DNA from 4 places in the Lysinibacillus sp. NPDC093210 genome. Region 3 is predicted to be linked to each of the others. Evidence: riboswitches for the same ligand, from Rfam matches in the RefSeq annotation. Region 3 holds a riboswitch; each other region holds the start of a gene.
The links. A riboswitch is a leader RNA that binds a small molecule or an ion and turns the genes downstream of it on or off. The one in region 3 is predicted to bind S-adenosylmethionine.
Positions count from the first base shown of each region.

Region 1: linked by a shared signal. The riboswitch ahead of metA (homoserine O-acetyltransferase MetA) and the one ahead of ACIP9C_RS01315 (YezD family protein) in region 3 are both predicted to bind S-adenosylmethionine.
Region 2: linked by a shared signal. The riboswitch ahead of ACIP9C_RS19410 (cyclase family protein) and the one ahead of ACIP9C_RS01315 (YezD family protein) in region 3 are both predicted to bind S-adenosylmethionine.
Region 4: linked by a shared signal. The riboswitch ahead of metK (methionine adenosyltransferase) and the one ahead of ACIP9C_RS01315 (YezD family protein) in region 3 are both predicted to bind S-adenosylmethionine.

Region 1 covers NZ_JBIVOE010000005.1:117,024-125,006, reverse strand. The annotation lists gene ACIP9C_RS13870 (class I adenylate-forming enzyme family protein) at 1-1,168, shown strand, start outside; gene ACIP9C_RS13865 (YhdT family protein) at 1,367-1,630, shown strand; gene panF (sodium/pantothenate symporter) at 1,630-3,075, shown strand; gene ACIP9C_RS13855 (nucleotide excision repair endonuclease) at 3,174-3,545, opposite strand; SAM riboswitch class I at 3,866-3,975, shown strand; gene metA (homoserine O-acetyltransferase MetA) at 4,080-5,015, shown strand; gene ACIP9C_RS13845 (GerAB/ArcD/ProY family transporter) at 5,092-6,390, opposite strand; gene ACIP9C_RS13840 (hypothetical protein) at 6,417-6,650, opposite strand; gene ACIP9C_RS13835 (Ger(x)C family spore germination protein) at 6,657-7,853, opposite strand; gene ACIP9C_RS13830 (spore germination protein) at 7,875-7,983, opposite strand, start outside.
Region 2 covers NZ_JBIVOE010000009.1:173,550-181,532, forward strand. The annotation lists gene ACIP9C_RS19380 (histidine phosphatase family protein) at 1-438, opposite strand, end outside; gene ACIP9C_RS19385 (group-specific protein) at 589-837, shown strand; gene ACIP9C_RS19390 (DUF1540 domain-containing protein) at 880-1,038, opposite strand; gene ACIP9C_RS19395 (methyltransferase domain-containing protein) at 1,153-1,755, opposite strand; gene ACIP9C_RS19400 (VOC family protein) at 1,828-2,271, opposite strand; gene ACIP9C_RS19405 (YuzC family spore coat inner layer protein) at 2,547-2,852, shown strand; SAM riboswitch class I at 2,962-3,063, shown strand; gene ACIP9C_RS19410 (cyclase family protein) at 3,161-3,898, shown strand; gene ACIP9C_RS19415 (DedA family protein) at 3,970-4,566, opposite strand; gene ACIP9C_RS19420 (Cof-type HAD-IIB family hydrolase) at 5,126-5,899, opposite strand; gene ACIP9C_RS19425 (DUF2225 domain-containing protein) at 6,362-7,057, shown strand; gene ACIP9C_RS19430 (hypothetical protein) at 7,079-7,432, shown strand; gene ACIP9C_RS19435 (MerR family transcriptional regulator) at 7,501-7,983, opposite strand, start outside.
Region 3 covers NZ_JBIVOE010000001.1:264,621-272,603, forward strand. The annotation lists gene ACIP9C_RS01290 (PucR family transcriptional regulator) at 1-256, shown strand, start outside; gene ACIP9C_RS01295 (ABC transporter ATP-binding protein) at 360-1,517, shown strand; gene ACIP9C_RS01300 (hypothetical protein) at 1,717-2,256, opposite strand; gene ACIP9C_RS01305 (hypothetical protein) at 2,271-2,774, opposite strand; gene ACIP9C_RS01310 (flavin reductase family protein) at 3,589-4,077, shown strand; gene ACIP9C_RS01315 (YezD family protein) at 4,282-4,437, opposite strand; SAM riboswitch class I at 4,511-4,605, opposite strand; gene ACIP9C_RS01320 (phosphopantothenoylcysteine decarboxylase domain-containing protein) at 4,822-5,496, opposite strand; gene ACIP9C_RS01325 (LysR family transcriptional regulator) at 5,594-6,469, opposite strand; gene ACIP9C_RS01330 (DMT family transporter) at 6,604-7,503, shown strand; gene ACIP9C_RS01335 (general stress protein) at 7,672-7,983, opposite strand, start outside.
Region 4 covers NZ_JBIVOE010000001.1:1,109,705-1,117,687, forward strand. The annotation lists gene mnmM (tRNA 5-(aminomethyl)-2-thiouridylate-methyltransferase MnmM) at 1-249, shown strand, start outside; gene ACIP9C_RS05465 (alanine/glycine:cation symporter family protein) at 706-2,214, opposite strand; gene ACIP9C_RS05470 (alpha/beta hydrolase) at 2,345-3,151, opposite strand; gene ACIP9C_RS05475 (gamma carbonic anhydrase) at 3,287-3,799, shown strand; gene metK (methionine adenosyltransferase) at 4,163-5,359, opposite strand; SAM riboswitch class I at 5,615-5,733, opposite strand; gene pckA (phosphoenolpyruvate carboxykinase (ATP)) at 5,936-7,522, shown strand; gene ACIP9C_RS05490 (alpha/beta hydrolase) at 7,626-7,983, shown strand, end outside.

The DNA.
Region 1 (7,983 bases), on a different contig from region 3:
TACACCTTCCTTGCTTCTTTATGATCAGGCCATTCGTTGTCCTTTACAACTAAAAAATATGTATCCCATCCAACAAGTTCAACAATCAGAAACTGTTCCTAGCACGATAGAAATGGATTTAAATGAACCTTGGCTAATGATTTATACAGGTGGCACTACCGGTAAAGCAAAGGGGGTAGTTTTGTCCTTTAATTCTGTTAATTGGAATGCAATTAATACAATTATTAGTTGGGGGCTATGTGAAAAAGACTGCACGTTAAACTATATGCCGATGTTCCATACAGGAGGGCTAAATGCTTTATCCATCCCGTTGCTTATGGCAGGAGGTACGGTGGTAATTGGTGATAAGTTCGAAGCGGAAACGGCACTTAGAGCAATTAATCATTATAAGACAACCATTTCTTTATTTGTTCCAACAATGTATCAGGCAATGATTTCAACAAATTACTTCCAGATAAGTAATTTTCCATCTGTGAAAGTGTTCTTATCTGGCGGGGCACCGTGTCCACTCCCGATATACGATGCATTTTTTAACAAGGGACTTTATTTTAAAGAAGGCTATGGATTAACGGAGGCTGGGCCGAATAATTTTTATATTTCTCGTGAAGATGCCTATTTAAAAAAAGGAGCAGTAGGGAAAAGCATGCAATTTAATGAAGCAAAAATTATGAATAAAGAGGGGGAAAATTGCACTGCTCATGAGGTAGGAGAGCTATTTGTCAGAGGTAAGCATATGTTTAGATTTTATTGGAATAATCAGCAGGAAACTGATAATACGATACGTGATGGGTGGTTAAGGACCGGTGATTTAGCCACAATGGATGAGGATGGTTATTTCTATATTGTCGGTCGCAGGAAAGAAATGATAATTAGTGGTGGTGAAAATGTTTATCCACAAGAGGTAGAGCAATGTTTATTGCGTCATCAGCTCGTAAAAGAAGCGGCAGTCATCGGGGTACCGGATAACTATTGGGGCGAAATTGTAACGGCATTTATTGTTTGCCAACATGAGACAGATACGCTAGTTGAAGAAGTGGAGACACTATGTCGAAACGAATTAGGTCACTACAAAATCCCTAAAAAAATTATTATTATCGATGAATTGCCAAAAACAATCGTTGGCAAAATCGACAAAAAAGCGCTTCAAATGCATTTGAAAAGCTCTTGATCATAGATAGAATATGAGGAAACGCAGGTGGCTTGTGTGCGAAATCGCCACTAAGGCAAAGAAGCTGCAGGAAACTTAGAATTTACTTCATTCAAAAGGCATTGTTCGCTAACTTTCGTTTTTTTTATCTATTTTTTCACAAAGCTTCCCATAATACCTACATACCAGTAAAATAGAGTAGGTTAGGGGGATTCTATATTGAAAGATCAACGCTTTAAAATTGCGCATCGTGAAGCGCTCATTGGCATTGGACTTGTAATTGTCAACTTTGCTATTTGGTACGGCTTTGCATATGGCCTAGGCTCGGGGGATCCAACAAAATATACGTATGTTTGGGGTTTCCCTGCTTGGTTTTTCTATAGTTGTATCGCTGGAACAGCTTTTATGATTGTCTTAATTTGGCTCGTCCTAAAACTCTTTTTCAAAGATGTTCCATTTGAGGATGGGGAGGTGGATGAATAATGCATTGGCAAGTTATTTTTCCGCTCTTCATATTTTTAATTATCATTTTTGGAATAGGTATATGGGCGAATAAACATGTCCGTTCATCGAACTCGTTTTTACAGGAATATTTTCTTGGTGGTCGTGAAATGGGAGGCTTTATTCTAGCGATGACCATGATTGCCACTTACGGAAGCGCAAGTAGTTTTATTGGTGGACCAGGTGTCGCTTATAATAAGGGACTTGGATGGGTACTGTTAGCGATGGCGCAACTACCTGCGGGGTATTTTGTATTAATGATTTTAGGCAAGAAATTTGCGATTATCGCTCGCCGTTATCAAGCGATTACATTAATTGATTTTTTACGTGAACGCTATAACAGTCATGTCATCGTGATTTTATCTGCAATTAGTATTATTGTCTTTTTATTTTCTGCGATGATGGCACAGTGGGTAGGTGGAGCGCGCTTAATTGAATCATTAACGGGTTTAAATTATACTGCGGCACTCTTTATTTTTGCAGCGTCGGTATTAATTTATGTTATTATCGGGGGCTTCCGAGCTGTAGCTTTAACGGATACGGTACAAGGTTCGATAATGGTAATTGGTACTGTTATTTTACTAATTGGGACAATCGTTGCGGGCGGGGGAATAGATCAAATTATGACATCCCTTGTTGCAGAAAATCCAAAACTCGTGACCCCATTTGGTGCAGAAGGAGAACTTACTCCGTTGTATGTCTCTACATTTTGGATTTTAATAGGAATTGGCGTAGTTGGGCTACCTCAAATTGCAGTTCGTGCTATGAGCTATAAAGATTCAAAAAGTATGCATTTAGCGATTATTATTGGTACCATCGCCATTGGGACAATTATGTTCGGTATGCACCTAATTGGTGTGCTAGCTCGTCCAGTAATGCCAGGCATTGAAATTGGCGATAAGGTGATGCCACTACTAACGTTAAAAGTTTTACCGCCATTTTTAGCGGGTATTGTTTTAGCAGCACCAATGGCAGCAACGATGTCTACGGTTAATGCGTTGCTCATGTTAGTTAGTTCAACAGTCGTGAAGGATATTTATTTAAATTACGTGAAGCCAACTGCCAGCGATGGAGAAATTAAGCGTGCAAGCTTTATCGTTACTACAGTAATTGGTTTAGCAGTTGTTGTATTTGCGTTAAATCCACCAGACTTACTTGTGTGGCTTAATTTATTTGCATTTGGCGGCCTAGAAGCTGTCTTTATTTGGTCAGTCGTTTTAGGCTTATATTGGAAAAAGGCTAATAAATACGGCGCTATTGCTTCCATGATTACGGGCATGACGTTATATATTGTAATCGATCGCTTTTATCCGTCAATCTTTGGCATGCATACAGTGACAATCCCAATAGTGGCTTCATTCATTATTTTTGTCATCGTAAGTTACCTAACAGCTAATAAATTTAAAGATGAAAAAATATTTATTTAAATATCAAAATACCTTGGGAGGATAAAGCTCTCAAGGTATTTTGCATTTTTGAGGAAAAAAAGAAAAACCGTTAGCATATTTCATGCTAACGGCATTTTTTAATAAAATACTTTTTCAAGATTATATTTTGCACGGAATGTGTTAATTGCATAAGTTTCGTAAATTTCACGTTCCATTGGATCATCAATTTCATATACTTCAATTTTGAAAATTTCATCACGGTATTTTTTCATTGGTGATACATTATCTTCAAAATGCTTTTTAATGCGTTGACGAATTTTACGCGCTTTCCCTACAAACAATAGCTCATTTTTTTCGTTGTAGAATAAGAAAATGCCACCTTTTTCGCGAGTGATTTTATGGAAATCAATAAAACCATGGAATGGCGGGATTTCTACATCCCCAGGTTTTAATACTTGCTCACGTTGACGAATTACCAAGTCTGGTTTTGGGAGTTCAATTTTAATCAAAATATTCACGTTCCTCTCTGTTACTAAAGGTATATGTTAACATAATACCTCCTTGATTACCATTCCGATTTATTTGTACAAAAATCTATTTACTGCGCATAGCTGTAATCGGGTGTAATTTGTCATTTGTTTGTCATCTACTTAGGCTAATAGATGTTAAAAATGATTTTTAAGCCGTATTTACGTAATCTACAAAAGCTTTAGGTAGAATTGATTATAGTGTTTAACAAAAAATATACTTCCATTCATTTAAATACTAAATATTCTATGTATTATTGAAATTCTTAATCGTTCATGATACAATTCTTTTTAATTAAATAATCTTATCAAGAGAAGCTGAGGGATTTGGCCCGATGACGCTTCAGCAACCTCTAACAATGTTAGAAAGGTGCTAATTCCACCAAAGGATTTTTCCTTTGAGAGATAAGAGTGAACGTGATAATTATCCTTCTCATTCTTGCTCTAAAGGAATGAGGGGGATTTTTTAATTTTTATTAGATAGAGAGAAAAAATTAACGAAAAGGGGAATTCAATATGCCTATTAATATTCCAAAAAACTTACCAGCTGGAGAACATTTACGTGGGGAAAAAATATTCGTAATGGAAGAAGACCGCGCCAAAACGCAACAAATTCGTCCTTTAAATATTTTAATTTTTAATTTAATGCCAGAAAAAGAAAAGACAGAGCTACAATTACTGCGATTGCTCGGTAATACACCATTACAAGTGAATATTACATTTTTAAATACAGCAACACACGAATCAAAAAATGTTAGTAAATCACATTTACAGCTATTTTATTCGACGTTTAAAGAGGTTCGCCATCGTCGCTTTGACGGTATGATTATTACGGGGGCTCCTGTTGAAAAAATGGCATTTGAAGAAGTGAATTATTGGGAAGAAATCTCAGAAATAATGGATTGGTCCGTGAAAAATGTTACGTCTGTAATGCATATATGTTGGGGTGCACAAGCTGCGTTGTATCACCATTATGGTATCGGTAAATTTGAACTGCCAGAAAAGTGTTCTGGAGTATATTCACATGTCATTACCGATTTAACAGTCGATCTAGTGCGAGGCTTTAGTGACTTATTTACAGCGCCACATTCACGCTATACATCGGTTTCTATTGATGAAGTACGTAAGCACCCAGATTTACGCTTACTGTCCTATTCAGAAGATGCTGGCGTTTTTATTGTGCAGTCAAAGGATAATAAAAACATAATGATTACAGGTCACTTAGAATACGATGCGACAACATTAGCTGATGAATATTACCGTGATGTTGAAAAAGGAATTGATATTGCGATTCCTGTTAACTATTTCCCGAATAATAATCCTTCTAATGAGCCGATTAATACATGGCGAGCACATACGCATTTACTTTTTTCGAATTGGCTTAACTATTATGTTTATCAAGAAACACCGTACGAATGGGACTTTGTTGATGAAATTGAATACCATATTTAATTTGGAACTATACCATTTTGCAGTTAGAAAAACCACATTTCTCATTAAAAGTGAGAAATGTGGTTTTTGTGTTAACTTATTGAGATTCGGAATTTGGTTTGGTCGCATCTTGCTGCTTTTTTGATTCTGGTTGTTCCTTTGGAGCTTGCTGCGTTTTTGATTCTGGTTGTTCCTTTGGAGCTTGCTGCGTTTTTGATTCTGGTTGTTCTTTTGGAGCTCGCTTGTCTTTTGGTTGTTGTTCTTGAGATTCTTGCTGATTACTTGAAGAGCTTTGATTGTCTTCATTCTTTTTTATTTTGCGAATTTTTGCGACTGTTAGTAACAACAATGGAAGTAAAACGGTTAATAATCCTGAATACAACGGCCAAATATTCTCATTATAATTATTTGAATGGACGATATTCGGGTGAGCAATTTGAGCCAGTGCAACCATACATAATCCAAGTGGTAAAATGAGTGGACGAGGATCTTTTATTTTCAATATTTGTCCTAGACCAAGTACCGTTGCGTAAAAATAAATGAATGTTCGAATGTAAATGGATATAATCCACATAACAGCCATGATAATTTCAACGCGTTGAAAAAAATTACCTATAGAAATTCGTTGAGCTAGCGCATAGCTTGGAAATGTCTTAATTGATGTATTAGTTGAGCCAAGAACAAGTGTTGAAAGGGCAATAATGAGAATTAAGACAATTCCACCTAGCAGTGTGCCGATATAATATCCTTTTTGAGCTGCTTTATGTACATTGACTCCAGAAGGGAAAAACATAAGCAACACAGCAAGTGGGAAAGAAAAAACACTCGTAAAGTTTAGCGTACCGACGATTAATGATTTTGTGTCTGTTTCATAGACTGGCATGATATTTTCAATATTGATTTGAGGGGAAATACAAATAATAAAAATAATAAAAATTAACAAAAATATTGGAAAGAGTATTTCCACTGAACGTGCAAAAACTTCAATCCCTAAATACGACGCGAAAACGATAATAATCGTAAATAAAACAGCAAAGGACAGAGTAGGCGTTTCAGGCATCACTTCCGTTTGCATAAAAATCCCGATGAAATATAATAATTCGCTTGCTGAAAAAAATGTTAAAGACATAAAACAAAGCGATGTCAAAGTACCGATGAATTTGCCGAATATTTTTCCGTTCGCTTCAATAAACGTAAGGTTTGGAGTTTGATTTCCTAATGATACAAAGAGCTTTATTAATAAAAAGCTTAATAGTACACCAATAGTCGCTCCAATCCACGCATCTTGGCTGAGTTTTTCTGTAATACTTGCTGGCACAATTAATATAGCGGTTCCAATTGAATAGAGAAGGGTAATGACTGTAAATTGTCTTGCGCTAATGAGTTGTTTATCCATCGTACACTACCCTTTCTTTTCATTTTTTATTGAAAAAATGTAAGTAAAAATTTTCTAATAGGCGTTAAAATAAATGTAATGAAATCTAAAGGACTGGGAATGTTCTTTTTTAATCCAATGGCAATATTTAATGTCGCTCCTATGCTTAATATAATGGAAAAGACGATAATTGTTTTTTTTTCGCCTTTTTTCTTTAAATTAGGAATGACACTGTAGGCAATGGCTAAAGAAAATACTACGAAAACAATCGTTATAAACATCGCTAGCTACTCCTTTGAATTGTGCAATAATGAATTTTGGATTGTTCCTAATCCTTGTGTAGCCACATTGACTTCGATATTGACAGCTACTTCGGGATATATTGTAGACCATTCTTTTTTTGTTTCCTTCCATTTTTTAGGGTCTTTCCGATGGAGTGCTTCCCCAAAGCCCAATATATCGAGTTTATAATTTTTTTGAATCGTATCTAGCGTTTTTTTCGTTTGTTCTTTTATCCGTTCTTCGGTCTTTTTATTAATATAATGAATGCTTTTGTTTTTAGTTAAATTAATTGGGCAATTTACTTCGCCGATATTTTGTGTAATATCAATTTTTATTGTTATTTTTGGAATGCCATTTTTAAAAGTTCCCTTAATTTGAGATGTCGATTTTGTAATTTCTGTCGACAACTTCCCACCATTTGGGCAAGAAAGAACTTCTACGGTACTTTCAATTTTGTTATTTAAAAAATTATAGTAAATACTTTCCTCTTCGGATAAAAGCCCTATCAATTTATCTTCTTTAAAAACAGCTATACCAATATATTTTAAAATAACGGGGGTTTTAATTCTTTCTACATTTGTTTGATCTATTCCTAATTTAGTATCTCCTTCTATTTCAACAACCGATAAAACAGCACTTTTTTCTTTGCTACTAAGGGTGTTAAGTAGTTCGTCTGTATTTACAGATAATGTTGAACCCCAAGATTTTTCGGATACCTTAATTGAATTTAACAATTTATTGGCAGGCATTTTTTCAATCGGGGTTAAGACGTTGAGCACTTCTTTTGCTGTTGAATCATGCGTTATGATAACATCAAAATCGTTTCGAAATTCATGATCTCTTGCGATAAAGTCGAGTGGTTCGTTTATTCCTTCTTCAGCTAATTTCTCACCGATAACTACCATTTGGAGATGAGCAAAATAAGGTCTCCGGGGTGTTATAGTCGTCATTCTTCGAATTGCTTCAAACACACTTTTTCCTTTTGCATGGTAGGTGACTACAGGTGATCGTCCGCTAGAAGGTTGCTTTGAGGAAATTTCACTAGGATCAACGACTTGGATAGAAATTTCATATTCATCATCTATTTTATCTACACCAAGTGCAACGACAATCGCTAATTCGTTTAACTCACGCTTACTCCAGCAACCACTTAATAATAAAGTGAGGATTAACAATAACAAAATCATCTTCATTTTTGACATGACGTATTCCTCATTTACACATTAATGTTGATTTCTTTTTATTTCTTCGTGATATCGTTGTTCTCTAACTTTATTTTTTTGACTGAACAGCCTCGGTCTTGTGAGTAAATCTCTACGTGGGAACAAAATC
Region 2 (7,983 bases), on a different contig from region 3:
TTGATAACTCTTTAATAGTAAGGATATTAGATTACCATGACTGACGATAACTGTATGTTCAGTTCCTCTCTCAGCCACTTCTTTTACAACATTCTTGATACGATCCATTGCCTCCTGACTGGACTCCCCACCCTCATATTTTAAATCCAAATTAGTAAAAGTCATTTTTAGTTTTTCATACCAATCTGGTAAATTATCAGTGCTTAATATACGTTCTGAAAGACGTTCATCTAACTCAATTATTTTGTTTGTTGTTTTACTTAATAGTTCTATCGATTGGATGGCACGTAAAAAAGGACTCGAAATAATTCGGTCGATTTTATAAGTATGAAAAAAGTCAGCTAAACGCTTCGCCTGCTCGTGCCCTTTTTCTGTTAAAGGTGCATTTGAAGGTTGCCCTTGTGCTTCGCAATGTCTAATTACGTAAATCTTCTTCATTTCGCTCCCCTCCCAGTTCAAAAAATCGCTATGTCTATTTATAATATTTTACTATTTATAACAAATATCAGTAAAGGTATTCACTCATGAACTACAAACAACCATCATATATTTAGTCAGTGTAAAAGATGATGCTTAAAGGAGGATATGATGCAAGCGGAAAACAAACGCCTTCGGAAAATTCAACATCTTGCTCATGAAATTATGGATGAGATGAACGCAGGAAAAGAATTGAATGAGCTCGAAACATTAATACCTGTCATTGATAATTTATCTCGTGCAATCGGTGATTTAACAGACGCCTTTGGCAATTATTCATTAGATTATGTAGAGGAAAAAGTCAAAAATGCACATACCCTATTGTTTAAGAAAGACAAAGTAGATATGTACCAGTTATGACATAAAAAAAGGGTAGCCCCCTAAAGGGTTACCCTAACGTCATTAATGCTCTTCAGGTGTAAATGTTTTGCAATCTGTTTCTTCACTATTGGATGCATGCTGACCTTTTTGACTTACAACGTAAATAGCTTCTGCAGTACATTTGTTACCAGAGCCCCAATACGTGCAGTTATTGACTTCACATAGAATCTGTTGTGCCATCGTATCACACCTCCTCTTTTGTTATCCTTAACAAAAGTGGAGTTTTCAATACTTAACTTAAACATAAAACCTTAAAATAACCTAAAATAACAATGGTGCTTCGTTTTTTCTTTATTATCTTCTTACAGCGACTAATTTATTTGCTGCATGACAATGTTTAATATTGTTGTCATGCTGATCTTCAAATTGGTAAGAACGATAATATTGAATTGACCAACTATGATATAAATCTTTGATTTCGCCTTCTTTACATATTCCTTTAATAAATGGTGCTAAATCTTCTGGAATATCTACTTCGTCTGTAAATACGGTAATAATATTGATGCCCTGTATCTTCGTATGTATTTGCATTGATTGAATAATGTTATGCCAAGCTTCACGCTCTAAAAAGTGGAACAAGCCATGTGAAATAATACAATCATAGGATCGTTTAAACTCATATGTAGTAACATCTTGCACAATAGCGTGCAAGTTATGTAATTGATGCAACTCTTTGTATCTATTGATTTTAGCGATGCCTGCCTCCGAAATATCGATGGCTTCAACCTCAAACCCAAGCTGTGCTAAATAGACTGCGTGCCTACCATCACCACATCCTATATCTAAAATGCGTGCACCTGCTTGTAACCTATTTGCACATTCAACCACTTCCTCACTTGGTTTACCAAAAGCATAATGCGTATCTGCTAAGTAATCTTTCTCCCAAAACGGTTTCACTTTCTCATCTCCTCTCTAGACTAAGTATATCAAACGTGCTATGACCTAACTTCATCAAAGCACGCCGTCAATCTATTCCTTAATAATTATCATATCATTTTCATCGAATTCCCACATATCACCATGCGCAACTTCCCAATAAAAGCCGTTTGGATCTTGGAAATACCCGCTATAGCCTCCCCAAAACACTGTTTCAGGCTCCTTTACAATATTCGCCCCAGCTTTTTTTGCTAACAAAAATACTTCATCGACTTCTTCTTTAGACTTTCCATTATAGGCAAGTGTAATGCCATTAAAGCCATTACCTACAGCGGGTGGATTCGCTTCATCAATATCCTTTACTAAGCGCTCAATTGGGAATAAAGATATTTTTGTTCCTGCATTATTGAAAAAAATAACATCTGGATTTGTTTCATCCCCATAGACGACTACTTCAAAACCCAGCCCTTCACGATAAAATGCCAGCGATTCTACCATATTTTTTACTCCCAATGTAATTAAATTTAAACGGTTCATCCCATCTTCCCCCTTTTCTACATTATCTATTACTTATTCTACTATTTTAGTTAATTTCCCTTTATCTCCATGACCATGGTACACGCTCCATATAAAAGATGACCCTCAACACAAAACATAATGCCGCTACATAAGATACACTAAGATATTAGCTATGGATTGGAGGAATTCTGCTGTATTACAATCCTTATCCGTATTATGTTTATGTAAATCAATATCCAAATTGGGGCATTTCTAACACCCCTTTACTATATCATTTGCCCGGACAGCTTGCGATGCCCACATCTCCAAACCCTAATCCGTACCCGCCTATTAATACATTGAAGTTGAAGACATCTGCCAAACAAATTCAGCCAATTATGCAGCAGGCCCAATTACTGACAGAGAAAATTGAAGGGTCTGATCAATTTGCACATGATCTTAAGAATGCTGCACAGCTTTCCAAGCAAGATGAAGTGCAAAAACTCATTTCTTCAGCGGGTGTTACGGCGAAGTTTGAAGCGAAATATACGCCAGATAATATTCGAATTGTATTATCAGAAGGTGGGTGCTGTAGTATAGCGGTAATTTTATATTGGTGATGAAGAAGGCTTCTTATTTTTTATAACCATGCACTCCTATAGAACTTGTAAACTATTTTTGATTATGCTAAAGTATTTGGTATTACTATTTCTGAAAATTCATATATTTTTCTTATCAAGAGAGATGGAGGGATTGGCCCTATGAAGTCTCAGCAACCAGTCTTAGGCATGGTGCTAATTCCAATTTGCGAACTTCGCAAAAAGATGAGGAGACTGACTTCAGTTACACGAGAGTCCTCTTCTACAAGTAGGGCTCTTTTTTTATTTTGTTTTTAACTATTCATAGTAAAAGAAAGCAGGGAATAAAAATGACAAATGAACTTTTACAAGCATTGCAGCTATTAAAATCTAAGCAATGGGTCGACTTAACACACACATTCGGACCTAACTCGCCTCATTTCTTTATGTTTGAAGATGCCAAATTTAAAACGTTATTTTCGCATGATGACGGCTTCTTTGCACAACAATTTACGTTTCCTGGGCAATATGGAACACATATCGATCCACCTATCCACTTTGTTTCAGATACACGCTACTTAGACGAATTAGAATTAAAAGAACTTGTCCTACCGCTAATTGTTATTGATAAGTCTACGGAAGCTGAATCGGACAATGACTTCTCGTTAAGTGTACAAGATATTTTAGATTTCGAAGCAGAATATGGAGAAATTGAAGCAGGGACATTTGTTGCACTGCGAACTGATTGGAGTAAACGTTGGCCAGATAAGGATTTGTTCAATAATAAAGATAAAGACGGTCATAACCATATTCCAGGTTGGGGATTAGAAGCGTTGCAGTTTTTATTTACAGAACGGAACATCAATGCAATTGGTCATGAAACGTTCGATACGGATTCAGCGTCAGATTTCCGTAAAAACGGAACGCTGGATGGCGAATACTTTGTACTAGATCAGGATACATATCAAATTGAATTAATGACGAATCTAGATAAGCTACCAGCAAAAGGAGCAGTCATTTTCAATATTGTGCCAAAGCCTGAAAAAGCATCTGGATTCCCTGTACGTTCTTTTGCGATTTTGCCTTAAGTCAATACAAAATGGTCTGCCTCAAATGCCATATAAACATTTGCAGCAGACCTTCTTTTAACAGGCTGTATTCATTTAATAGTATTTCTTTTTTTAAATAAAAAGTACACAATCAGCATTAGTACTATAAATAACAATACTGCATATAGGCTGTATTGAGATAAATACATACCAACAAAACGCCACTTATTTCCTAGCACTTTCCCTAAAGTAATAAATGTGAAAGTCCATACGATTGCACCAGCATACGCATAAACAGCAAACTTTTTATAAGGATAATTATTAATTGCTGCAATATATGCTGTAAGATGACGAACGCCAGGTATAAAGTATCCAATTAATAATAGTACAGGCCCTATCTTTTCAAACAATTTTTTCGTAAACTCAATTTTTTGTGCAGTTATATGAATTTTCGGCCCATATTTTTGTAATAACGGCAAACCGAATCGACGACCAACAAAGTAGCTGAGGGTGATGCCTCCTGCAGCTCCCACCGCAGCACTTATTAATGCAGGAATATGCTCTAAATTTTCCCGATAAACATTATACCCTACATAGGTTAAAAAAATTTCGTCAGGAAGTGGCAGCCCGACAATCCCTCCAACTAGTATAAGAATAATCCCAAAATACCCGTAATGTTCAATAAGAGATTGCACGTGATGCACCATTTTTTACCCCACCTAAAGCCTTAATTTTCCCATTATCTCAGCTTAACATAAGCCTCTTAAAGTCAATTATTTCTAACAATCACTTTTGCATAGGTTTAATCATTATTACATGTATATCAATATTGTACAATCATCACTACTTTATTTTTGTTAAATTCAGTTTTCACAAAAAAACCTTTTTACCGTAGCTACGTATCTCTTTCAGCGCTAATTTCTATTTACGAGGACTCCATATCCCTTACTGTAGCTCACGTCAAAACGACTTATTTCGTTAGTCAGTGATGAGCTGACTAAAAAACCAAATACATACGACAATGGCAACTAGAACATCTACCACAATCATTATCTATAATTTATTCATACAATCTGATAACATTCCTGTCTATCCAGCAAAATATAATCAATGCTGCGCACATACTATGGCAAAAAGGCATCTATAGCTAGCTAATGTAGACTAGCAATCTTTAAATAAACAACAAAAAGAAAAAAGCAGAGAACATTCTCCCATAGACAAGATTACGATGGCGATATTATTCCATTCTTTATCATCTTTGTTACCTTAAATAAGCTGTAGTTTACGTAATGCATAATCTATACCACCTTCATCTGATTTCATCGTGATATAATCAGCGATATTTTTTACTGCGACACTGCCATTTCCCATCGCGATACCATATCCAACTTGCTTTAACATATTAATATCATTATCTCCATCTCCAAAAGCAATTGCGTCTTTCGGAAGTAGGTTGAAATATTTTAGTACTGCTTCAACAGCGATGGACTTTGATACATCGTCTTGTAGCACATTCATAATCGTCGGATGCCATCTTTCAAACTTTAAATTTGGAAATTGTGTTATGTACTTTTTCTCTTCTTGTTCGTTGATATATAAACACATTAAGTAAACTTCCTTACTTAAAATATTAGTAGTAGTAGGAGGATACTCATCTAAAGATAATGTCTCCTTCATTGCCTTTAGTGTTGCAGGATGGCGAACATTATTCATTGATAGTTGGTCAGTGAAAAATGACAGACTATCGTTATTGTCATCAGCAAAAGCTTTTACACTTTGTACGATTTCTTGTGCGATTGGAATGGTATGAATTATTCGATCACCATGCCGAGTATAAGCACCATTAGCAGTTATAAATGTATCAATCCCTAGTTCTTGCAAATCATGACACATGGATAGTGGTCTTCCTGTTGCAGCAACTAATCGAATTCCTTTGTTTCTTAATATTTGTAAAGCGTTCTTCGTACTCCTTTCAATACAACCATTGCCATAGTTAATGAGCGTACCATCCACATCAAAGAAAATAATTTTACAGTCCATTTCAATCTAGCCCCTTTAAATAAAATAGAAAAATATAGTAATTATTATACTTTGAAAATAAAAAAACAATAGCTTTCTACTGCCTTAAATTCCTTATCAATAAACATATTATTGAATAGTAAATTTATCCTATATGTATTATAATAAAACTACTAAAATTTTTTATAAAAATGAGCATTCTAGATATGTCAGACTTAATTTAATAAAGTTGACTAAAACATTTAACTTTTCTCTTTTCACCACCGATAAATACTATTGCCAGTATATTTAAAGCAATCATTCCCTTTACATAAAAAAATTAATATTTTCCTTGTACTACTTTCATCATATTGAAGGAGTATACCAAAAAACATAGAATTGCTAAAATAGTAGAAAATCCATTAAATATATTGAACGAGTACCCCCCCTATTTAAATAGAACTAAAGAAATGTTAAAAACTCGACACAGAGGAGTTGGTTCATATGGGTTTTAATATTTACTACTACGAAAGTAATGTGGATTGTAAATTTTGCAAAAAACAATATACAACATATAAGGTAAGACCAAATCGTTTTAAAATAATCGAAGAACAAACGGATTTTATGCCTGTTTATGAAGGCTTGAATCCATTACTTTATGAAGTTGCTGTATGCCCGCATTGTGGATATGCTTACCATAAATCTATGACGAGAACGTATGGACCGTTCTTGCAACTAATCGATGAATTGTATATTAAAGAACTACATAAGCCAATGAACATCTGTCGCGAACGCACTATTGATGATGCTATCGTAAGCTATAAATTGGCCTATCTCGTAGCAAAGGCCTCAATGGAAGAGGCACTTTTAATGGCTAATATCGCACTAAAAATAGCTTGGCTATATCGTTTAAAAAATGAAGGCGAATCTGAAACTCACTACTTATATGCAGCAAGAGACTTTTACAGTAAATCATTTGCATCCAATCAAGAAGGCACCGAACGAATTCAATATTTACATGCTGAATTAAGCCTTCGACTCGGCGATATTGTAGAAGCCAAAAAAGGTTTCTCAAGATTAATCGCAGATCGCAATGTTTCCAATAAATATCGTAAATTAGCGCGTAATCGTTGGGAAAATTATAAATATGATGATTACCCTAACAATGTCACTGAAAATAAACAAGAAATCATCAAATAATTGAGAAGGGAGAGGAATCGAATGCTGCTGTTCGGAAAAAAAATAGACGCTCGAGAAGAGGATATTTTTTCGGAATTACATCATTTTTTATTAAGAAAAAATAATCGGCACTTAACGAATGATGAAATTGTTGCATTAACAGGCATTTCATCGGACTTACTTTTTAAATGGGTGAAGACAGGAAAATTAAAAACCTCTATCTTCCCTAATCTTGGCGCGCCATGTGAACGATGCGGTAAAATTACACAAGCAAAAATTTGCGTTAACTGTTCCTCATCCATCGTTAATACCTTACAGCAAGAAGAAAAAGATCAAGCATGGTTTAATAAAATTCAACGCAATAATTCAAGAGCTAGCACTTACCATTACAAATAAACCTTTGTACACAAGAATCTACGACATTGCGTGAGTAGCCGCAATGTCGTAGATTCTTTTTTGCAAGACTACTTTGCCCTTTTGACAATTTCCATCATAATTTTCGTTACATAGTCCTCCTCACGATTTTTAATAACAGCATCATAAATATATTCTTCATACACGTACTGCCCTAGCTCATAGCCGTTTTCATCCATGACCTTAAATAATCGTTCATATGTTTGGCCTAGCGTCGTTGATAATCCTATATGGTAACCAATAATAAAATCTCCTTCAATCGCCTTAAAATAAGGATGCCCATCTTGAGGATGTGGTTGTTCCATATATAAGTAACAATAATTATCATAGCTACCAGCTAAAACTTGCTCTCTTTTTGTAATGCCCCCAATCGGATAGCCTGTATCGAGTTGCGAGCGATCCAATTCATCGATAAAATCCGAGACCGCCTTTACAAACTGTTCCTCTGTGGAATCTTCGATATTTTTGCTTAAATATAATGTCTCTTCCGGAAAATGCCCGATCGTAATGCTGTCAAAATCTATATGCAATGC
Region 3 (7,983 bases):
CGTAAAAAAAGATATACTGTCCGATCTTTTTGTAGAAAGTATAGAAGGGCAAGAAATGCTTCATACTATTCAAGTTTTTTTGCAATGTAATTTAAATGCTTCTTTAACAGCAAAAAAGCTCTATATCCATCGCAATAGCCTGCAGTATCGATTGGACAAATTTATAGAAAACACTGGAATAGATATTCGGTCCTTCGCAAACGCGGCTTTTGTTTCCCTTGCTATGATACTTTTGAAATCAGAAAATTATCAATAGTTGTACAATGTGCCCAAACATGTTTTGTGTAATGTATACGTATACATTTTACATATTTTTCTCTTATACTCTAAAAAACACTTACATAAGGGAGATGACGATATTGGCTGAATTAAAATTACAACATATTTTTAAAATTTATGACAAAAATGTCACAGCAGTAAAGGATTTCAATCTTTATATTGAAGATAAGGAATTTATTGTTTTCGTAGGACCCTCAGGTTGTGGTAAATCTACTACATTACGTATGGTTGCAGGTCTAGAGGAAATCTCACAAGGAGATTTAATCATTGATGGTAAACGAATGAATGATGTAGCGCCTAAAGATCGCGATATCGCCATGGTCTTCCAAAACTATGCTCTTTACCCACATATGAGCGTATATGAAAATATGGCATTTGGATTAAAACTTCGCAAATTACCAAAAGATGAAATTTCGCGTCGTGTAAATGAAGCTGCTCGCATCTTGGGCCTTGAAGAATACTTAAATCGTAAACCGAAAGCCCTTTCCGGTGGCCAACGTCAACGTGTTGCATTAGGTCGTGCCATTGTTCGTGACGCAAAAGTATTCTTAATGGACGAACCGTTATCGAACTTAGATGCAAAGCTTCGCGTACAAATGCGAGCTGAAATTACAAAGCTTCATCAACGATTACAAACGACAACAATCTATGTTACACATGACCAAACAGAAGCGATGACGATGGCAACACGCCTCGTTGTAATGAAAGATGGAATTATTCAACAAGTAGGTGCGCCAAAAGAGGTATATGAGCAACCTAAAAATGTTTTTGTAGGTGGTTTTATCGGCTCACCAGCAATGAACTTCTTTACTGGTAATCTTATAGATGGCAAAATGCATATTGGTAATGCTTCAATTACGGTACCAAAAGAAAGAATGAAAGACCTACTTGAACAAGGCTACAATAATAAAGAAATTATTATGGGTATTCGTCCTGAAGATTTCCATGATGAACAAGCATTTATCGAATCTTCACCAGGCTCTAAAATCGATGTAACTATAGAAGTAGCTGAATTAATGGGCGCAGAAATTATGCTCTATTCACAAATCGAAGGTCATCAATTTATTGCACGTGTAGATTCCAATGCCACTGCTAAACCAGGCCAAGTATTGCCACTGGCATTGGATATGAATAAAGTACACTTCTTCGATAAAGAAACTGAAGATCGTATTATTCCAGGTAATAGTGGACAAAACAAAGGCAACGAAGGCACTGAAAAGCCTGTTGTTGTTGGCTAAGATGGTAGCGAAGTTGGTGACTCCTGTTCATAACAGCACACAATGAAAGGCGGAGGCACTCTGCACAATAGCGAGGGTTATGGCTTACTGTGCTGAGCGGAAAACACCGCCGCAGCGGACATCAACGGTATAGAAAAAGTGTTAGATTGATTCAATCAATCTAACACTTTTTGATTAGTTGCACTCAATATAAATTGATTCATATCCGGGTTTTTAATTTTTGAATTTTTTCAATTTCGTAGCTATATTTAGTCAAATCAAGTTCTTTTACAAGAACAGTAAAAAAGACTTCAGCACGATTTAAAAAGATACCTAATAGCATTTTTTGTTCAAATTCTAACACATGATCGTCGTTATCAAATAAAAATTGTACTTTTTTATTTTTTAATTGCTTTAATTGTATTTTAACTGGTTGATCAGGAAAATAACTTTTCCCAATGCCGTCCTCTAAGTAATCTTCAATCACATTGACAATATATCCCCATAGCTCAGGGAGATAGTCCCAATATCGAACACCTAAAATTTCTTTATTATAGCATTTAATCGATAACCCACCATCAAGTCTAAGAAGACCGTCTTCTTCTATATATTTATTTTGAGTGTTATTGATAAAAGAAACAAATTCATGCCAATTATCGTTTATGCTTATCGTATATTTATCAGGATTGTTGACTGCATCTTCCAAATCGTCGATAATTCTTTTTACAACGAATTCATTAATTGTTACTACTTCCATCATATATTCACCTCACATTAGTTTTTTGGATATAGTTGTCTAATATGCCCATCTTTAATCCCTAGTACGTATTTAACACCATCTACTTGTCCCTCTACTCTGAACATACCATTTGTTCCTTTTTTGGCTAATATCGTATTATTTTGTTTAGCTATATTTAAAGCAATACTTTTTACATCATCTACACTTAAATTTGGATTATAAAACGATTGATTTCCCCTTATTGACCCATCCCAATATTTCGGGTGATGTCGAGTTAACATATGTTCCATATCTGATTTAGTTAATCTAAAAGTATGACTTCCTGCTCTAAACGTTGCAGTTTCAAAATTAGTCAAAGCATTTGAAACTTTAGATTTAGATGCTTTTTTAAACACCTTAGAACCCCATCTAATTACATATTTCCCTCCACTTAATACAAGCCTTGCCACGAGTGGCAAAAATCGAGGTTTATTTCCATTAGATAAAATTTCTTCATTTACTTCTATAGGGATATTGTGCCATTCTACTTCTTCTATCAATGAAACTTCTACATTATCCCAATCTATTTCTTCTAGACTATCGAATATTTCTGGTGCTTCAAATATAGATATTGAATTTTCTTCTTCTTCAATATCTACCCAATTTAAATTATCAACTTCAGTTGCTTGTGCACAACCTGGAGTATTACATTTTTTGTTAATCAGGCAATATCATAGAATTGGTATACCATTTATTTCTTAACGATCTTGATGGAATACATTTAGCAACCTTCAACCCAAGACTTTAAGGCATCTTCAAAACTAAAATATTTATAAATAAAATTAAATACAATAAGATAGGGATTAATAAGAAATCCTTAAATACATATACTAATAAATTTCCTTCTATAAAAGGGCCATTACCCTCAAATACTTTTATTACTTCAAGAATATTAATATATGCTGATAGAAGTTGATGGTTTGAAAACAATGATTGGTTGGCTATATGTGATTTGAAAATACTTAACTCATTCAATAGGCGAAGAATCAATAAATCAAGCATTTTTATTAAGTAAATACAATTCTATTTTTTTAGAAAATTATAATTATAAATTATTGCGCAAATTTTATCCTATGTCATTAATATAGTCAATAAATAAAATATGTATCTCTTTAAAAATCTATATAAAAAACCCATATTTTAGAAATAATTAAAATTCTCTTTCTCCTTTCAGAAATTTTTATATTATAATAATTGAATAATATACGCTTTACAGTTGCTGGATTATTTTGTAGGCTATCCATAATAGCACCAGAAAAAATGCTACAAGAACAAACAAACCGTATTCTCCATAAAATAATAAGAGGTGATTGTATGACGGACAAAGTAACTGCTTTTAAACAGGCTTTAGGTAATTATCCAACAGGTGTCACAGTTGTCACAGCTTACAGCGATATTAATGAACCGATTGGCTTAACGGTCAATTCTTTTGCATCTGTTTCCATAGATCCGCTCCTTATCCTATGGTCATTGGACAAAAAATCGCAGCTTCATCCACTTTTTAGTAATACGGACAAATTTGCGGTAAATATTTTAGCGAACGATCAAACACAATTATGTACGGTATTTTCTAGTAAAATCTCTGACCGATTTGCGCAAGTCAAATGGTCTACTTCTGTACACGGTTTGCCAATATTGCATGATACGTTAGCTACGCTTCAATGCAAAACATTTAATAAAATTGATGCGGGCGACCATACCATTTTCATTGGTCATGTTTTGGAAATTGATAATGCAAAAAAAGAACCATTACTTTATCATCGTAGGCATATTGGTCAAATCCCAACGAGCTTTTACGAATAAAATAAAAAGTAGGCATTTCAAATTTTTTTGAGATGCCTACTTTTCTTGTTCGTAAGTTAAAAATATTTAGAACAAACTGCCCTTGCGTTCAATATTGGAACATGAACCAAGTTCATTGATGTTGCACATTAACTCAGGACACCATGTGGCGACAATAAGCCTAAAATTAGGTCGCGAGTTAATTTCTCTGCTTCTTTTAAAGCTTCACTTTTTCTGAGGAAATCTTTGTTTTTCAAGTCGATTAATTTGTACAATAACTCCATCTTGAATTGTAATTTGCACTTCACCAAATTCTAAATTTTGAATAGCCTTCGCAATAACTTCTAATTTCTTATCATCAATCTTAGACAGTTGAGACATACGATACACCCCTTCTTTTTTTCATACTTTTGTGTATAAAAGAGATCCATGCATCAAGACGATTTGATGCCTCCCCTTATCTCTCAGACTTTGCTGGAGTTGGCACCTATTAACTCGGTTGCCGAGACTTCATTATGCCTAATTCCTCCACACCTCTCGCGATAAGAGTTTACGTTTCTTGGAAATAATTCTATAATTCAGAAAACCTATTGTCAATATAAATATTATAAAACCTAGTTGAATACTATGCAATAGAGAAAAAAGGTACATTTTTATAGCTCTAAATTTTCTTGAAATCCAATCTTAAGATCTTGAAAGCATTAGTATGAATGTTCAAAACATAAAAAAAGCTGTGCAGAATTATATATTCCACACAGCCGCTCTTTATACGTTTTGTAAGTATTCCATTAACACTTTTGCAGTTTCTTGTTTACCAATGACTTTAATAGGTTGTCCTTGTGCAGGTACAATCCAATGTGGCTCTTGTCCGCCATATAAAGATTGTGAACTATTGGCAACCATCAACTGTGCATTGGCAGTTCCCATACGAAGACGTGCACGGGACAGTAAAAATTCCTCATCTTCTGTTGCCTCTAGCTTAAAACCTACTAACGTGACATTTGGTTGCCAACCCTTTATTTTGCCTAACACTTTTGGTGCTTTTTTAAAGTGAATAACAGGGGGCTCGTCAGATGGCATCTTCCCTGCACCTTCCATTAGATTCCCCGATTGATCGTATACTTTATCAATGACCCAATCTGAACCTGCAGCTGCCATAATAACGATGTCTACTTGTTCATTTTGTACAGCATAGCGAACCTTATCACCTAAATCTTCAATACCTTCAAAGCGTACTGTACGCATTTTATCTTGATTAATCGGCAGTTGCGCAAAATAGCCATGCATATAGATGACGTTCGCACCTGCCGCCAGAGCTGCTTCAGCCAAATAACAGCCCATTGACCCCTTCGATAAATTCGTATGCCCTCGCACACGATCCCATTTTTCAAGTGTTCCCCCACTTGTAATGAGTACGGTTTTTCCTTGTAATGTCCCCACTCACACTCACCTTTTCTTTTCAAACTATCATTTTTAAAAAATAACTAATTGATAAGCAATCTACATGTTCTATTTTAACGTAAAAAGCTTAAATAACCTATTTCTTATTTTGATCTTTTAGCCACACACTTAAAATTTCCGCAAACTTTTTAGTGACCGGTGAGGCTTGATGTTTCATGGCTAGCCCTATCGTACGATAACCACCTTGCTTTAGTGGGATAGCCCTTAATGAGGATGGTAATCGGTTAATCACTAATCGAGGTAAAATAGTAATGCCTAAATGGTGTGAAATCATCGAAATAATCCCAACCTCCTCCGATAGCTCAAATCGAATATTTGGTTTAACATGGTACTCTTCTAAAATTACTTTTACATCATTAGTTCCCCGATACGATGTCATTATAAAAGGCATGTCTTCTAGTTCAGCAATATCAATTTCTGAACGATTATAGAGAGAGCTTTGATTGGAGACTATACATAAAAGTGGGTCTTGGACCAATTCGATAAATTGAAATTGCTCCGATTTTTGACCATTAAGGAAGCCAGCGTCTACTTCACCACTTTGTAGCCACTGTTCGATTTCATAATAGTCCCCTTCACGTAACTCTACTTGTATACCTGGAAACTGATTGTCCATAATACGGATAATTTCTGGCATCCAGTTGGAAGAAATACTAGAAATAACACCTATTCGCAATTTCCCTCGCGTTACACCAAGAATATGGGCAGCTTCTTGTTGTAATAATTCGTCCGCATCGAGAACATTTCGCATAGCCCGAAGCATTGTTTGTCCCTCGCTCGTTAATGTCACTCCTGTTCGACTTCGATGAATAAGGGCAAATCCACATTCTTTCTCTAAGCTGGAAACAGCATGACTAACTGCCGATTGGGTTAACCCAAGGGCGTCTGCAGCTTTCGTAAAGCTAGAAACTTCTGCCACTTTATTTAAAATCTCATATTTGACTAAACTCATTCACATTCCCTCATATATACATGAATTTTTTTAATACTAATCATTATAAACATTCGTTTTACTAATCACAATACAAGATATATAGTAAATTTTAGTATGAAACTGTTTTAGTACACAGAGATAGAAGGTGCATAATGAGTAATCAAGGGAAAGCAAATTTATTAATGGTCATAGTTACAATGTTTTGGGGATTGTCTTATACGTTTATGGTAATGGGACTTGAAACATTAGCTGTATTTAATGTGGTAGCATTACGCTGTATCATCGCATTTTTGGCAGCAGGCATTATTTTTTATAAGCGTATGATAAAGGTCAATTTCAAAACATTGAAATACGCAGCTATTCAAGGTTTGCTGTTATTCATTGTGTTTGCACTTAGCTTATTTGGATTAGAGACAACTTCTGTGTCAAATGCAGGATTTATTTTAAGCCTTACAGTAGTCTTAGTGCCCATTTTCAGTAGCTTTATCGAGAAAAAGTTGCCATCAAAAGCAGTAAGTTTTGCAATTATTTGCACGATGATTGGTATTACAGTATTAACTGTTCAACATTCATTTACATTTCAAATGGGCGATATATTAGTTGCAATCGCGGCATTATGTTATTCGATTTATTTACTGTTAAACGGTCATTTTACACGTAGCGTAGAATCGATTTCCTATGGTATTTATCAGCTCGGTTTTGCTGGAATTTATGCGCTTGTTTTAACACTACTTTTTGAAGCACCTACACTTCCGAATTCAACTACTTCATGGATTGCGATTTTAGGTCTTGGTATTATCTGTAGCGCGTTTTGCTTCGTTGGCCAAACTGTTGCACAACAGTATACTTCTGCTACACATACAGGACTAATATTCTCATTAGAACCTATTTTCGCAGCGATGTTTGCGATGATGTTCATTGGCGAAGGACTAACGGTAAAATTACTTATCGGTGGAAGCTTCATTTTAATTGGTAATCTTGTCGCTCAATTAGAGCAACTTCATATTCTTCGATTTATGCGAAAACATGAACAAGAAAAAGTGATGCATTAATTATACAAAGACCCTGAAAAATTTACATTTGTAAAATTCTCAGGGTCTTTTTCTGATTATCTAAGCTTTGACGCACACTGTTATAAAAACAGTAAAAAGTGAAATGGAGTGCATACCATTTCACTTTTTGCTTGTTTTCAAGCTAGTTAAATTCTAGCCACTTTACCTTTATAAATATCTTCTCATTTGTTCAGCTTCATTCATTTGCTCTTCAGCTTTTAGTCGCTCTTCGCGTTGTGCTGGTGTCTCATCAACGATAGATTCAGGTGGTGTTACATGTGTATCAAATGGATCAAGTGGAGCGCGATTTGAATCTGCGGCAAGTGTAGACGTTGTAGGATTTACATCATCATGCTCCGCGTATAATACGATGGCTCCTTCTTCAACCAGTTGAGCGTAATAAGCTGTTTGACCCTCTGTAAGATCAAATCGTTTTAAACCTTCTGTGACAGCTGTCTCACCTGTAAACCATGATTTAAT
Region 4 (7,983 bases), 850 kb from region 3:
ACAAAACCAAATACAACTATTCAAGCGATTAAAGATTTACTACAACTCCTTAAAATTGGAGGCTTAATTGTACTTGTCATCTACCATGGCCATCCAGGTGGCAAGGAAGAACGTGACGCTATAATTGAATTTGTCAGTCATCTACCACAAAAATATGTCCATGTATTAAAATACGAATTTCTAAACCAACAAAACGATCCACCATTTGTCATTGCCCTAGAAAAAATGAAAGACATACCTACCAATTAACCCTTATACTAAAGCCCGAACTTGAAATTTCGGGCTTTTTCCTTTCTCAGAATCACAAAGAATTATGATGAAATACTTTTTCATATACAAAAAACTGTTTCTATATAATTTTAGCTAGATGTCTTATATGATAGGATTCTACTTATTCAACAAAATCTTAGATAAAAGGCATTAAACAGTTAACTCTTGATACTTTTATCATTTTTTTATTCCTTTGATTTTCACCAAAATTGAAATTTCCCTAACAACTTGCTCAATTGATTAGAGCTGAAGTTTGGTGCCAGGCACTCAAACAATTATACGAGTTGATTGGAGTGGAGTGCGATGACTCCTGCTCAAAACGCACAAACGGAAGACGCAACAGACCGCACCGCAAAAAAGCGTCCCCGCCCGAAGCGGCTATCAACTAGTTAAACTAAAAAAGTCCTCTCATAATGAGAGGACCGTTTTTATACATTATTTATTTTTTCGTTTATCATTGTATTCAATCCAGAAATCTGCACCTTTAATTCCTAGTTTACGAGGATCAAAAACAGGGTCTTTCCCTTCTTTTTTCTGTTTCTCGTAATCTTTTAATGCTAGAATCGCAGGTTTCATAATAATTAAGATGGCAATAACATTGATCCATACCATTAAACCTAAACCAACATCTCCCATTGCCCACGCAAGGTCAGATGTACGAATTGTTCCATAAAATGTTGCGATCAAAAAGGCAATCTTTGCTATCCAAATGAAAATCTTTTCGGTTTGCCCAGTGAATAGGTAGGCCACATTCGTTTCAGCTATATAGTAGTACGCCATGATTGTTGTAAATGCAAAGAAGAATAAAGCAATTGCTACAAATTCTGAACCAATACCAGGCAATGAAGATTCCACTGCATATTGTGTATACGCAGCACCTTCTTTAATACTTTTCGCAAATGTGATTTGTTCGTCTCCTGTAAGACCGTTTTGATTGAATTCTCCGACGTAAATAAACGGATCAGTACCCTCAGCAGCCTTTTCATTCTGGACATTGTACATACCTGTAAATAAAATCATAAATGCAGTAGCTGAACACACTAATAATGTATCAATGTACACAGATGCTGCTTGTACAATACCTTGTTTAGCAGGGTGTGAAACTTCTGCTGCTGCAGCTGGGTGCGCTCCAGTTCCTTGACCAGCTTCGTTTGAATAAATACCACGCTTAACACCCCAAGCGATTGCTGAACCAATAATACCCCCAAATACTTCTTGTGCACCAAAAGCACTTGAGAAAATTAAAGAAAATACAGCAGGCACTTGAGAAATATTCATAAAAATAATAACTATTGCCATTAGAATATAAGCTAAAGCCATGAACGGTACAACTACCTGTGCTACATTTGCAATCGATTTAACCCCACCGAAAATAATTGCACCTAATAGTACGACAATAATTATTCCTGTAATCCAAGATTCCATACCGAAAGCGTTTTCAACAGCAACAGAAATTGCATTCGATTGAACGCCTGGCATTAATATTAACATTGCGATTAACGCCGCAATCGCAAAAATTACTGCAAACCATTTTTGCCCCATTCCCTTTTCAATATAAAAGGCTGGACCACCACGGTATTCTGTATCCTTCTCTTCTTTATATATTTGTGCTAATGTCGACTCAACATAAGCCGTCGCCGCACCGATGAAGGCAATTGCCCACATCCAAAAAATTGCACCAGGCCCCCCCATTGCGATTGCAGTTGCCGTACCAGCAATATTACCTGTACCAACACGCCCTGATAATGCAATCGACATTGCCTGGAAAGAAGAAATTCCCTTTTCCGATTTCTCTCCTTTAAACATTAAGACGAACATATCCTTAATGAGTCTTACTTGTAGGAACCGTGTAATAATTGAAAAGAATAAACCGATCAATAAAATACCATAAATAAACCACGGTCCCCATAAAATACTGTTCAGAAAACTTACAATACCTTCCATTTTACCCCTCCCAAAATATGAATATTCTTACTTTAAGACATTATAGTATTACATTTTTCTGAAAATTACAACATTATTTTTAAGTTACTATACATCTTATTCAACAATATTTTTTCGGAGGGGAAACATTCTATCGAATTATATATCCAATTCTACGCAAGGCATTATTAACAAAATCTCGGATATAGACAAAAATCTCTTCACGCTCTATTTCATGGAATAGATTATGGTAGCATTTTGCCCATTCTTTAAATTGGAATTCAGCAAACTCCTGCTGATGTAGCCAATTGCGTGTTTGTCTAGTTTCCGTGATACTATCCCTTTCCCCAGTCATAATAAGCATAGGCGTGTTCGGAAACTCTGCTTTTGGCATGACCGCTAAATTGCGCATCATTTGCTGTAATTCACGATACCACTTTACTGAGATGACGGACTTAAAAGGAAACTCGTCCTTCATTTCATCTCTGCCTTCGACACTTCTCGTTAATTTGTCAAAAGAGATATCGTGTGTCATTTTAACGCTTGCCGTTAAAGCACTTAAGCTAGTTAATGCATTTGATAACTTGCCAGGCTGTAATTTTAAATGCAGCCAAGGTGATGTCAAAATAATTCCTGCACACTCATATTTTCTCTTATGCATTGTATGAAGGATTAACGTTGCTCCTAGTCCATGTCCCATTAAAAACACTGGCAAATCATATGAAAAAGCATTTTCAATTAAATGCCTTGTATATTTGTTGTACTCTTTAAAGTCCTCATCATGGACACGTGAGAGTTTCGCATTTGCCCCATGATTCGGTAAATCCCCCATGACTACGTGGAAGCCTTCCATTCTGAGTTTTTCAATAAGCCATGCGTACCAACGGTGATTTTCGTAAGCACCGTGAACAATAGCAATCACAGCCTTCGCTTGTCCATCAGCTTCCCATTTCCACATTCACATAGTCCTCCTAAATAAATAGTTACACAATGATTATAACGAAATATTCACGTCATAATAAAATTATATTTGCATAAAATTGCGCATTTGATACGATAATACTACATCAAAGAAAGAAAAGAGGCGTTTAGCATGATTTATCCGTTTAAAGACAAAACACCTAATATCGATCCATCAGTATTTATAGCTGACTATGCAACCGTTACTGGTGACGTAACGATTGGTGCCGAGACAACTATTTGGTTTAATACAGTTATTCGAGGCGATGTATCACCAACAATAATTGGTAAACGAGTAAGTATCCAAGATCTTTGCTGTCTACATCAAAGTCCAAAATATCCATTAATAATCGAAGATGAAGTAACAGTTGGACACCAAGTAACTTTACATAGCTGTACAATTCGAAAAAATGCATTAATAGGTATGGGATCAATCGTGTTGGATGGGGCAGAGATAGGAGAAGGTGCATTTATTGGTGCGGGTAGTCTTGTACCTCCAGGTAAAGTCATTCCTCCTAATTGCTTAGCATTAGGTCGTCCAGCAAAAGTTGTACGTGAATTAAATGCTGAAGATAAAGAAGACATGGAACGTATTGTTAGAGAATACGCAGAAAAAGGTCAATATTACAAATCTCTTCAAAAATAATGGATGCCCTAAAAATACGCGGGCTACGATATAGGTGTAAGTGCTCTAGTAAGAAACAAAGTTATATAGGATAAAAAATAAATTCGCGATATCCTTCCAAGGTAAACGGAAAGACGCGAATTTTTTTGCAATCAATTACGCCTAGGCATAATTGCGTCCAGATTTTTTACAGTCTGCTCTAAAAGCTCCTTAGAAAATCTATGACATCCGCCGGGGCCTTTAACTTGCTTCAGCATTCAAATCCAACCTTTAGAAGTGGGGTATGAATGCTGAAGCAAGTTAGAAAGGGGCCATTAAGTAGCCCCCTTCAATAAAACATTTGCGTATGTTTACCACATATACGAATGCTCTTTATAAAATAGCTTATAGACTAGCTTTTTCTCTTAATGCATCAGCCTTGTCCGTATTTTCCCAAGGCACATTTAAATCTGTACGACCGAAGTGACCATAAGCAGCCGTTTGTTTGTAAATTGGGCGACGTAGATCTAGCATTTTAATGATGCCTGCTGGACGTAAATCAAATAGTTCGCGAACCCACTTTACGATTTCGCTTTCGCTTACTTTTCCTGTACCAAATGTATCTACTGCGATTGATACTGGTTGTGCTACACCAATGGCATAAGCAAGTTGGACTTCAGCACGTTCTGCTAAACCTGCAGCAACGATATTTTTTGCCACATAACGAGCAGCATATGCAGCTGAACGGTCTACTTTTGTAGCATCCTTACCAGAGAATGCACCACCACCATGACGTGCATAGCCACCGTATGTATCAACGATGATTTTACGTCCAGTAAGTCCAGCATCTCCTTTAGGTCCACCAATAACAAAACGACCTGTTGGGTTGATGAAATATTTCGTTTGAGCATCTAATAACTCACTAGGTACTACTGGTGCTATTACTAACTCTTTTAAGTCTGATTGAATTTGCTCAAGCGACGCTTCTTCGTCATGCTGTGTTGAAATAACAATAGTATCGACACGAACTGGGATGTTGTGTTCATCATACTCAATTGTCACCTGTGTTTTACCGTCCGGACGTAAATATGCTAGCTCACCTGATTTACGTACTTCTGTTAAACGACGAGCTAATTTATGCGCTAAACTAATTGGTAAAGGCATTAACTCGGGTGTTTCGTTACAAGCGTAACCGAACATTAATCCTTGGTCACCTGCACCAATAGCTTCAATATCTGCGTCAGTCATAGAACCTTCACGCGCTTCTAATGCTTGGTCTACACCTTGAGCAATATCTGGTGATTGTTCACCAATTGCTACTAGTACTGCTAAGTTTTCAGCATCAAAGCCATATTTGCCGCGTGTATAGCCAATTTCTGCTACCGTATCACGCACGATACCTTTAATATCTACATAAGTAGAAGTCGTGATTTCTCCTGCTACTAATACTAATCCTGTTGTTACAGTTGTTTCACACGCTACACGTGCATTTGGATCTTCTTTTAAAATGGCATCTAAAATGGCATCCGAAATTTGATCACAAATTTTGTCGGGATGTCCTTCTGTTACACTCTCTGATGTAAACAATCGACGGTTTGTCATTTGATTTTCCTCCTATTACTCTTACAAATAGCATTTGCGAAATTAATACGGTACTCATTACCCATGTCAAGTTCGCTCCTGAAGGATAGAACTTTCAAGCCGTTGTTGCTTTTAACATGAGGATTTCGAAAGATCCGTCATTATAATAAGGAAAGAATTGTATATACTTACCTTTACATTCATTATGAAAATAAAAAAAATCCTTTTCTCACGTACTTTACATGAGGAAAGGAATAATGACTTCGTAACCTTTCACTCTTATCGTTCAAGGGTTTTCCCCTTGCATCAGGTTGGCACCAGCGCATGTCGTGAAATAGTTCATGCAGGTTGCCGGGTTTCACAGGGCCTGACCCTCCACCAGCTCGGGATAAGAGTATCCGTTCAATTCCTCATCTTACGTAAAAGGTCGAACGTTGTCAATTATTTTATGACTTTTTGTTGAAAGTTATTTAAAACACGAAAATAATTTTTGAATTAGTATAGATTATTAAAGCAATTGTGTTATACTATTTTTGAAATTAAGAAAAACTCCCTCAAACTCAAGGGAATACTATAAAAAAGGATGGTATTTAATCGATGAATTCAGTAGAAATTGCAAACGAACTGAAGGAATTATTAAACGGCGGGAACATTAACGTTCAACTTTCAGTACCACAATTAGCGGAAAAAGCTACATCTCGTGGTGAGGCTATGTTAACAGTAGATGGCGCAGTTCGTGCAGAAACTGGCAAATACACTGGTCGTTCACCTAAAGATAAATATACGGTAGAAGAAGAAAGCACAAAAGATAAAATTGACTGGGGTAAAGTAAACCAACCAATTTCTTCGGAAGTGTTCGATAACTTATATGTAAAAGTAGTTAAATACTTAAAAGAACGTGACGAATTATTCGTATTCAACGGTTTTGCTGGTGCTGACAAAGATTCACAATTAAGCATCCAAGTAATCAATGAATATGCTTGGCATAATCTTTTCGCCCATCAATTATTTATCCGTCCAACACAAGAAGAATTAGCTTCTCATGTTGCTGACTTCACAGTTATCTCAGCTCCTAACTTTAAAGCGGATCCAGCTATCGATGGTACATCTTCTGAAACATTCATTATTGTATCACTTGAAAAGAAAATCATCCTAATCGGTGGTACTGAATATGCTGGTGAAATGAAAAAATCTATTTTCGGTATTATGAACTACCTATTACCACAACAAGGCATCCTATCAATGCACTGTTCAGCAAACGTTGGTGAAGCTGGCGACGTTGCATTATTCTTTGGTTTATCAGGTACTGGTAAAACAACTTTATCAGCTGACCCTGACCGCAAATTAATCGGTGACGATGAGCACGGCTGGTCTGACAACGGTGTATTCAATATTGAAGGTGGTTGCTATGCAAAAACAATTAACCTTTCTGCTGAAAAAGAACCTGAAATCTATAACGCAATCCGCTTCGGTTCTGTACTAGAAAACGTAGCTGTAGATCCTGAAACTCGTGTTTGTGACTACGATGATGTTTCATTAACAGAAAATACACGTGTTGCTTACCCAATCCAATATATCGAAAATATTGTTGATCCATCTGTTGCAGGTCATCCAAAAACAATCGTCTTCTTAACTGCTGACGCATTTGGTGTATTACCTCCAATCAGTAAATTAACAAAAGAACAAGCAATGTATCACTTCCTAAGTGGTTTCACATCTAAACTTGCAGGTACTGAACGTGGTGTAACAGAGCCAGAACCAGTATTCTCTACATGTTTCGGTTCTCCATTCCTTCCACTTCCAGCAACTGTTTATGCTGAAATGTTAGGTCAAAAAATCGATGAGCATGGCGCACAAGTATTCTTAGTAAACACTGGCTGGACTGGTGGCGAATACGGTACAGGTAGCCGTATGAAGCTTTCTTACACTCGTACAATGGTACGTGCTGCAATCGATGGTAAACTAAACAACGTTGAAACGACTCAAGATGCTGTATTTGGCTTACACATTCCTACAGCAGTTGAAGGTGTACCTTCAGAAGTGCTTAACCCACGCGATGCATGGGCAGACAAAGCTGCTTATGATGTAAAAGCTGCTGAACTTGCAGGTCTATTCAATGACAACTTCAAGAAATTCTCAAATGTTTCTGAAGCAATCACTAAACTTGGTGGTCCATTAAAATAATAATGCGACTAAGGGAACGATTTATTCGTTCCCTTTTTTATACCCATTTCCATAAAAAATACTCTTCAAATTTTTATATTTTGGATAGTATTGGAGGATACATATGAAAAAAAAATACAAAATACTAGTTGGCATCATCGTCTCATTATTTGTGTTATTTATTGGAGCTGGATTTATTGCAGGCAATTACTTTTACAACTTGGCGTTAAATCCACAATCTGATAAATCAGCCGTTCTTGATGCACCACATAATTTAATTGCTTCTAATCCGAATGAAGTGAGAGAGAAAGAGGCTCGTGAAACATGGTTTAACAGCCATTACGAAGAAACAACGATTCAATCCATAGATCAACTAAAACTACATGCCTATTCCATTAAAAATCAAAATGAATCAAATAAATGGGCAATTATTTTTCATGGATATTCAAGTGATGGATTACAGATGACCAAGTATGCAAAAC